2 regions of the Pseudomonas sp. GW821-FHT05D12 genome follow, and region 1 is predicted to be linked to the other one. Evidence: predicted binding sites of a transcription regulator. Region 1 holds the regulator's gene; the other holds the start of a gene.
What was found. The regulator FliA, encoded in region 1, starts transcription of late flagellar genes. The targets are predictions, from matches to a motif close to CTAAAGTTTNNNNNNNNNNNGCCGNTAA.

Region 2: AC07SI_RS03040 (methyl-accepting chemotaxis protein) is a predicted target of FliA. The motif match lies at 1,658-1,685, and genes of this name have one in related genera.

The regions. Positions count from the first base shown of each region.
Region 1 is NZ_JBWKSN010000009.1:94,183-98,393, reverse strand. Features, by position in the region: gene flhF (flagellar biosynthesis GTPase FlhF) at 1-531, shown strand, start outside; gene fleN (flagellar synthesis regulator FleN) at 638-1,471, shown strand; gene fliA (RNA polymerase sigma factor FliA) at 1,468-2,208, shown strand; gene AC07SI_RS18050 (chemotaxis response regulator CheY) at 2,379-2,753, shown strand; gene AC07SI_RS18045 (protein phosphatase CheZ) at 2,772-3,560, shown strand; gene AC07SI_RS18040 (chemotaxis protein CheA) at 3,572-4,211, shown strand, end outside.
Region 2 is NZ_JBWKSN010000002.1:22,546-26,756, reverse strand. Features, by position in the region: gene AC07SI_RS03045 (TonB-dependent siderophore receptor) at 1-1,596, shown strand, start outside; gene AC07SI_RS03040 (methyl-accepting chemotaxis protein) at 1,800-3,293, shown strand; gene AC07SI_RS03035 (VOC family protein) at 3,400-3,756, shown strand; gene AC07SI_RS03030 (hypothetical protein) at 3,818-4,211, shown strand, end outside.

The DNA.
Region 1 (4,211 bases):
GCCCAGGAGCAGCTCAAGACCTTGGGTCGGATCCTCAATGTGTCGGTGACCCATGTCGACCCGGGCCAATCCCTGGCCAACGCCCTCGACCCGCTGCTGCGCAAGCGCGTGGTGTTGATCGATACCGCCGGCCTGCAAGCCAGCGACCCGGCGTTGCGCATGCAGCTGGAAAGCCTGGCCGGGCGCGGCATCAAGTCGAAAAATTACCTGGTGCTTGCAACCACCAGCCAGAAACAGGTTCTTACCGCTGCGTACCATAGCTACAAACGCTGCGGCCTGGCCGGCTGCATCCTCACCAAGCTCGACGAAACCGCGAGCCTGGGCGAGGTGTTGAGCCTGGCCATCAGTCATGAGTTGCCGGTCGCCTACCTGACCGACGGCCCGCGGATTCCGGATGATCTGCATCTGCCGCGCCGTCATCAGTTGGTCAGCCGTGCAGTCAGCGTGCAAATGCAAGAAGAGCCTAGCGAGGAAGCGATGGCCGATATGTTCGCCGACCTCTATCACAGCCCGGCAAAGCGGGTGGGTTGAGGGCAGGATGAACACCGTGAAATGTACCTACATCGATGGTCTGCAAGCGATTCACGCGGCCAAGCCATGTAGCCTGCGTCTAAGCAAGACAAGGTAAAGAAATAAAATGGGCAGCATGCATCCCGTACAGGTGATCGCGGTGACCGGCGGCAAAGGTGGCGTCGGGAAAACTAACGTGTCAGTGAATTTGTCCCTGGCCCTGGCAGAGCTTGGCCGTCGCGTCATGCTGCTGGATGCTGACCTGGGGCTGGCGAACGTCGACGTTCTGCTGGGGCTGACGCCCAAACACACGCTTGCCGATGTGATCGAAGGGCGCTGCGAGCTGCGCGACGTGCTGCTGCAGGGCCCTGGCGGTATCCGCATCGTGCCGGCCGCCTCCGGCACCCAGAGCATGGTGCACCTGAGCCCGGCGCAGCATGCCGGCCTGATCCAGGCGTTCAGCGATATCGGCGACAACCTCGACGTGCTGGTGATCGACACCGCCGCCGGGATCGGCGAGTCCGTGGTCAGCTTCGTGCGCGCTGCGCAGGAAGTCCTGTTGGTGGTCTGCGATGAACCCACCTCGATCACCGACGCCTATGCCCTGATCAAACTGCTTAACCGTGACTACGGCATGAACCGCTTCCGCGTGCTGGCCAACATGGCCCAGAGTCCACAGGAAGGGCGCAATCTGTTCGCCAAGTTGACCAAGGTCACGGATCGCTTCCTCGATGTCGCCTTACAATACGTCGGCGCAGTTCCCTACGACGAGTGTGTACGCAAGGCTGTGCAAAAGCAGCGTGCAGTCTACGAAGCGTTCCCTCGTTCCAAATGCGCCTTGGCGTTCAAGGCTATTGCCCAGAAGGTCGATACCTGGCCGTTGCCTGCCAACCCTCGGGGGCATCTGGAGTTTTTCGTCGAGCGATTGGTGCATCAGACGAGCGCAGGACCGGTGCTATGACATCCAGCGGCTACAACCTTTACAAGAAATCGGCACGTGACAGCCAGGGTGAATTGATCGAGCGCTATGCGCCGCTGGTCAAGCGCATCGCTTATCACTTGCTGGCACGCCTGCCCGCCAGCGTCCAGGTCGAAGACCTGATCCAGGCGGGCATGATCGGCCTGCTCGAAGTGTCGACCAAATACGACGCGAGCAAGGGCGCGAGTTTCGAGACCTATGCGGGTATCCGCATCCGTGGCGCGATGCTCGATGAAGTGCGTAAAGGTGACTGGGCGCCGCGTTCGGTGCATCGCAATACGCGCATGGTCAGTGACGCAATTCGCGCAATTGAAGCAAAAACCGGTCGCGACGCTAAAGATCACGAAGTTGCGGCCGAACTCCAATTGAGTCTCGACGATTACTACGGGATTTTGAACGATACCTTGGGCAGCCGCCTGTTCAGTTTCGACGACCTGTTGCAGGACGGCGAACACGAAGGGCTGCACGAGGACGGCGCGAGTGCTCATCTGGAGCCGTCGCGCGACCTGGAGGATGAACGCTTCCAGGGTGCGCTGGCGGACGCGATTGCCAATTTGCCGGAGCGTGAGCGACTGGTGTTGGCGCTGTACTACGACGAAGAGCTGAACCTCAAGGAAATCGGTGAGGTCCTGGGAGTCAGCGAATCGCGGGTCAGCCAGTTGCACAGCCAGTGCGCAGCCCGCTTGCGGGGGCGTTTGGGAGAGTGGCGAGCGCGCTGACAGGCAGTGTTGGGGAGCACTGCAAACCACACCGCGAGGGTGATTGACCCTCGCGGGATCGGCCCGTGGTGCCCCCGGCAGTCCTTTTTGTGTAATGCCTGTTGATTGAAATGGCGCGTCCAGGTGCTGGGCGCGTTTAAGACTGCTTGGAGGTCGAATTGGACAAGAACATGAAAATCCTCATCGTTGATGACTTCTCAACGATGCGGCGGATCATAAAAAACCTGTTGCGTGACCTTGGGTTCACTAACACGGTCGAGGCGGATGACGGCATTACGGCGATTCCGATCCTCAACAGCGGGAGCATCGACTTTCTGGTAACGGACTGGAACATGCCGGGCATGACCGGTATCGACTTGCTGCGCCATGTGCGCGCCGACGAAAAACTGCGCAGCCTTCCCGTGCTGATGGTGACCGCCGAAGCCAAGCGTGAGCAGATCATCGAAGCCGCCCAAGCCGGGGTCAACGGTTACGTGGTCAAACCATTCACTGCATTGGCCTTGAAAGAGAAGATCGAAAAAATCTTCGAACGCATCCACGGCTAATGCCATCGCGGGGGAGCTATGGAGCATAAAGAAACGTCACAGGGAGACTTTGAGTCGACCCTGAAAAAGCATGCTCATCAGTTGGTCGACAGCCTTGAAAAAGGCCAGTTCGGCGACGCGGTGCAGTTAATCCATGAGCTCAACCAGACCCGTGACCGCGGCCTGTATCAGGAAGTGGGCAAGCTCACACGCGAGCTGCACAGTGCGATTGTCAATTTCCAGATTGACCCGCACATGCCCCAGGCCGAAGAAATTTCGCAAATCACCGACGCGACCGAACGCCTGTCCTATGTGGTCAGGCTGACTGAAGCGGCGGCCAACCGCACCATGGACCTGGTGGAAAACGCCACGCCCCTGGTCAATGGCATGGCCACCGAAGCCCAGGCCCTGAGCCACGATTGGGGCCGCTTCATGCGCCGCGAGGTGGGGGCTGAGGAGTTTCGTGAACTGGCGCGTCGGGTCGACGGATTCTTGTCACGCAGCGAGCAGGAAAACCGCACGGTTTCCAGCAACCTCAATGACATTCTGCTGGCCCAGGATTACCAGGACCTCACCGGCCAGGTGATCAAGCGTGTGACCCAGTTGGTCACCGAAGTGGAAAGCAACCTGCTCAAACTGGTGCTCATGGCCGGCCAGGTAGACCGTTTTGCCGGCATCGAACATGACCGTGAAGCGATCCTCTCGGAAAAAGATCCACAAAAACATCTCGCCAAGGGTGAAGGTCCGCAGATTCATGCCGATAAACGTGAAGACGTTGTGTCAGGTCAGGATGACGTAGATGACCTGTTATCCAGTTTAGGCTTCTAAGGAGCACCCACATGAGCTTCGGCGCCGATGAAGAAATCCTTCAGGATTTCCTTGTAGAGGCCGGCGAAATTTTAGAGCAACTGTCCGAACAACTGGTCGAGCTGGAAAGCCGTCCGGATGATGCGAACCTGCTCAATGCAATTTTTCGCGGTTTTCACACTGTAAAAGGGGGCGCCGGCTTCCTCCAGCTCCATGAGCTGGTGGAGTGCTGCCACATCGCCGAGAACGTGTTCGACATCCTGCGCAAGGGTGAGCGTCACGTTGACTCGGAATTGATGGACGTGATTCTCGAAGCACTGGATGCGGTCAACGGCATGTTCAGCGAAGTCCGCGAACGTGCCCCGATCACTGCGGCCACCCCGGAACTGCTCGCCGCCCTGGCGCGCCTGGCAGAGCCGGCCGACACCTCGGCAGCGCCCGTGGCGCAAGCTGAGCCTGCGCCTGTGGCAGAGCCTGAAGCGGATGTGACGGACAGCGAGTTCGAGCAGTTGCTCAACTCCCTCAATGCGGTGAAAGCCGAGGCTGAAGCGCCTGCAGCCGCCGCGCCACAAGCGCCGACCAGCGAAGACATTACCGACGCAGAATTTGAATCCCTGCTCGACCAGTTGCACGGCAAAGGCCAGTTCGCGGCCGACGCCGTGGCCCCTGCCG
Region 2 (4,211 bases), on a different contig from region 1:
GATGAGCAGAAAGTCACCCTCACCGGTGCCGCCGGCAGTTGGGACGACTACCGTGGCGAACTTGACGCCTCCAGCCCACTGAATGACAGCGGTACCCTGCGTGGCCGGGTCGTCACCTCCTACCGCGACGCCAACAGCTTCATCGACAAGGTCGAGGAAGATCACGGCCTGTTCTATGCCGTCACCGAAGCCGACCTCAGCGAAGACACCACCCTGACCCTGGGCTTCTCCAACCAGAAGGACAAGACCAACTACTTCTGGGGTTCCGCGATGATCGGCCAGGACGGCCACCACCTGAACCTGCCGCGCTCCTACAACCCCGGCACCGACTGGGAAAACAAGGACCAGGAAATCAATACGGTCTTCGCCGAACTGCGCCAGCGCCTGGCCAATGACTGGAACCTGCAGGTCAACGCCAACTACGCCCAGCAGAACGCATTATTCTCCGGGTCCTACCAGTCGCGCTGGGTCAACAACACACCGGCCCGGACGGTCTACCAGGCCGCCTTCGATGAGGACCAGGCCGGCGTCGACGCCTTTGCCAGCGGGCCCTTCCAGGCCTTCGGGCGCACCCACGAACTGGTGGTGGGGGCCAGCAAGCGGGTCTACGACCTGACCACCCACAACTACAGCCCGTACGACACCAACTGGCCGCTTACAGCCGGCAAGCCGGACTTTGTGCACACCAACAACGACCACGAAGTCACCACCCAGGACGGCGTCTATGTGACCACCCGCCTGAGCCTGGCCGACCCGCTGAAGCTGATCCTCGGCGCGCGCCTGGACTGGTACGACTACAACAACCGTGATGGCGACGGCGACTACCATGTGACCCGCAACCTGACCCGCTACGCCGGCTTGATCTACGAGCTGGACGACCATCACTCGGTCTATGTCAGCTACAGCGACATCTTCACGCCGCAGAGCGAAAAGGACACCGCGGGCACGCCGGTCAAGCCGATCGTCGGCAAGAACTATGAAGTCGGCATCAAGGGCGAATACCTCGGCGGTGCGCTGAATGCGAGCCTCGCGCTGTTCAACGTCGACCAGGAAAACCGCGCCGTCCAGATCTTCCCGCAAACCTGCCCACAGGCCACGTGCTACGAAGCCTCGGGCGAGATTCGCAGCCAGGGTATCGACGTCGAGTTGCAAGGCGCCCTGACCGAGAACTGGCAGGTCGGCGGGGGCTACACCTACGCGCGGACCCACACCATAAAGGATGACGCCAACCCGCAGAAGGTGAACAAGCAGTTCGACACCGACACCCCGGAGCAGCTGTTCAAACTGACCACCCGCTACAACTTCCAGGGCCCGCTGGAAAAACTCCGGATCGGCGGCAACATTTCCTGGCAGAGCCGCATGTACAACGACGTCCCGCTCAATGACGGTGGCAACTACCGCCTCAAACAGGGCGCCTACGCGGTCACCGACCTGATGGCCGGCTATAAGGTCAACGAGCACCTGGACCTGCAGCTCAACGCCAACAACATCTTCGACCGCCGCTACTATTCGTCCATCGCCAACTCGGTGAGCTACGGCGGCGACGCCTACGGCACCCCGCGCAACATGATGATGACGGCCAAGTACAGCTTCTGATCCAGGCTGGACGCCCACGGCGTGCCCCAATAGGCCTTGTGGGGCACGCTGTTCGCCGCGCTTAAAGTCCCCCACAGGGATGCCGATAAACTCTTGGCATCCCTGATCCTGCAAAAATCCTGATACCTGCTTTGCTCGACCTGCGGGCCCACGTGGCACGCCGCATGCTTTGTTCCTGGCCAGTCCACATGGAGTAAGAGTGAATGCCCGTCCGCACGCGTTTCCTGGAGCACTACCGCAAGGCCGACCGCATCATGCTGGCGTTGATCTGGCTGATGTTCCTGTTCTCGCTGGGCCTGGCGTTCTGGCACGACACCCTGCTGCAGGCGGTGATCGTGGGCGGCGGCACCAGCGTGGTGCTCACTGCGCTGTATCGCGCCGTTGGCGGCCGCCGCGTCATGCGTTGCGCGCTCGGGGCCGGACTGATGGTGATGGCCGCGCTGCACATCAACCAGGCGCAGGGCGTGATCGAATCCCACTTCGGCATCTTCGCGCTGTTGGCAGTGCTGACGTTTTACCGCGATTGGCTGCCGATCCTGATCGCGGCGCTGACCATCGCCGTGCACCACGTGGTCTTCCATGCGTTGCAGCATCAGGGTTTCCCGGTGTTCGTGATGGAGCATCACGGCGGCTGGGGCATGGTGTTCGTCCACGCCTTCTATGTGGTGATGGAAACCATCGCCCTGCTCTACCTGGCCGTGCACAGCCAGGCCGAAGCTGTTGAAAGCCAGGAAATGCTCGAGAAAATGCTCGCCGTCACCTCCCAATTCACCGTGGCAACCGCCCAGGGTGAAGGCAAGGTGCACGTGTCCCTCACCCAGCGTTTCGACCACTTCCTGCAGCAGATCACCCATCTGATCGACGGCGTCGCCCGCGACTCCCACGGCCTCGGCCAACTCGGCCAGGCCCTCGCCAGTACCAGCGGCACCCTGGAAACAGGCGCGCGGCACCAACTGGCCGAAATCAGCCAGATGACCGGCTCGATGCAACGCATGGAAGACGCCATGGGCCACATCGCGGTGCACGTCGAACACGCGGTGGAACACGCCGGCAAGGCCAGCCAACAGATCATTCGCGGCCAGGAAAGCGTCGGCCGCGCCCAGCAGGAAATCACCCAACTGGCCTCGCGCCTCAGCGGTGCCAACCAGACCGTGGAAGGCCTGGCGGTGCAAGCCGAGCAGATCGGCACGGTGCTGGAGGTGATCAACAGCATCGCCAACCAGACCAACCTCCTGGCCCTCAACGCCGCCATCGAGGCAGCCCGCGCGGGCGAGCAAGGCCGTGGTTTTGCCGTGGTCGCCGACGAAGTCCGCAGCCTGGCGCAACGCACCGCCGTCTCCACCCAGGAGATCAAAACCATCATCGAAAGCCTGCAACAAGGCAGCCGCGAAGCCGTCGAGGCCATGCACGACAGTCGCCAGGGTGTGGAGCGCTGCGTACAAGACAGCCAGGTCGCCGTGCAAATGCTGCAGGCGGTCGGCCTCGACATCGCGCAGATCGACCAGCTCAACGGCCACATCGTCAGCACCACCCGCGAGCAGACCTCGGCGAACCTGGAGATAGTCGGGCGATTGCAGGCCGTGCAGAGCATTGCGCAGAGCACCGCCAATGACGTGGAAACCCTGGCGCGCAGCAGCGAGCAGTTGCCACCGATTGCGGTGCGGCTGGACGCGCTGGGGCGCAAATTTCACGCTTGAGGCCCGAGCGCTCATGAACCCCAGCGTTGCCCGCGTGATCGATAGGGTCCAGGCATCAGCGGATAGGTTACACTCGCCGCCCTAAATATCGGCCAGGGAGGCGACCATGAGCGTTCGCGGTAAAGACCGACAAATCGACAATATCGAGTTCAACGTCGGCGACATTGCACGCAGCAAAGCCTTTTACGGTGGCGCATTCGGCTGGACATTCGTCGACTACGGCCCCACCTATACCGAGTTCACCGACGGCCGCCTCACGGGTGGCTTCACCACCGACGAACCGGTTCGACCGGGTGGTCCCTTGATCATCCTGTATGCGGACAACCTCGCTGAGACACAACAGCGGCTGCACACCCTCGGCGCGGTCATCACCCGCCAGACCTTCGCCTTCCCCGGCGGCAGCAGGTTCCACTTCACCGACCCCGACGGCTATGAACTGGCCGTATGGACGGCACAAGCGTAAGCCTGCCGCGTCCCTTCATCGATCATCGACTGTACTTTCTGACATGGATTCAGGTTTTGTAATGCGCAAAATTGCCCTACCGTTTTTGACCCTGCTGTGCCTTCACGGCTGCGCCGAAATGCCGGCCTACTCGAATGTGGATTCCAGTGAACCGCGCGATGAGTCTCGCTACACCATCGTCGAAACCGACACCTACGCGGGAAGGCCCAACCGCAGCTTCCTGGACCTGCAGCCGGACCTGAACATCATCCGGGTCAACGATAAAAAGGTCGGCAATATTCCGTTCTCGACCTACTACTACAAAAATGACTCACCGCAACGCGCCGTGCTGGTGCCGGGCACCTACACGATACAACTGGAGTACCGGCTGCCGCGGTACTTCATGTTTGCGGACTTGGAATTCGAGGGAAAACCCGGGCAGAAGATCATCGCGCGCTCGCAGTACATTGGACTGA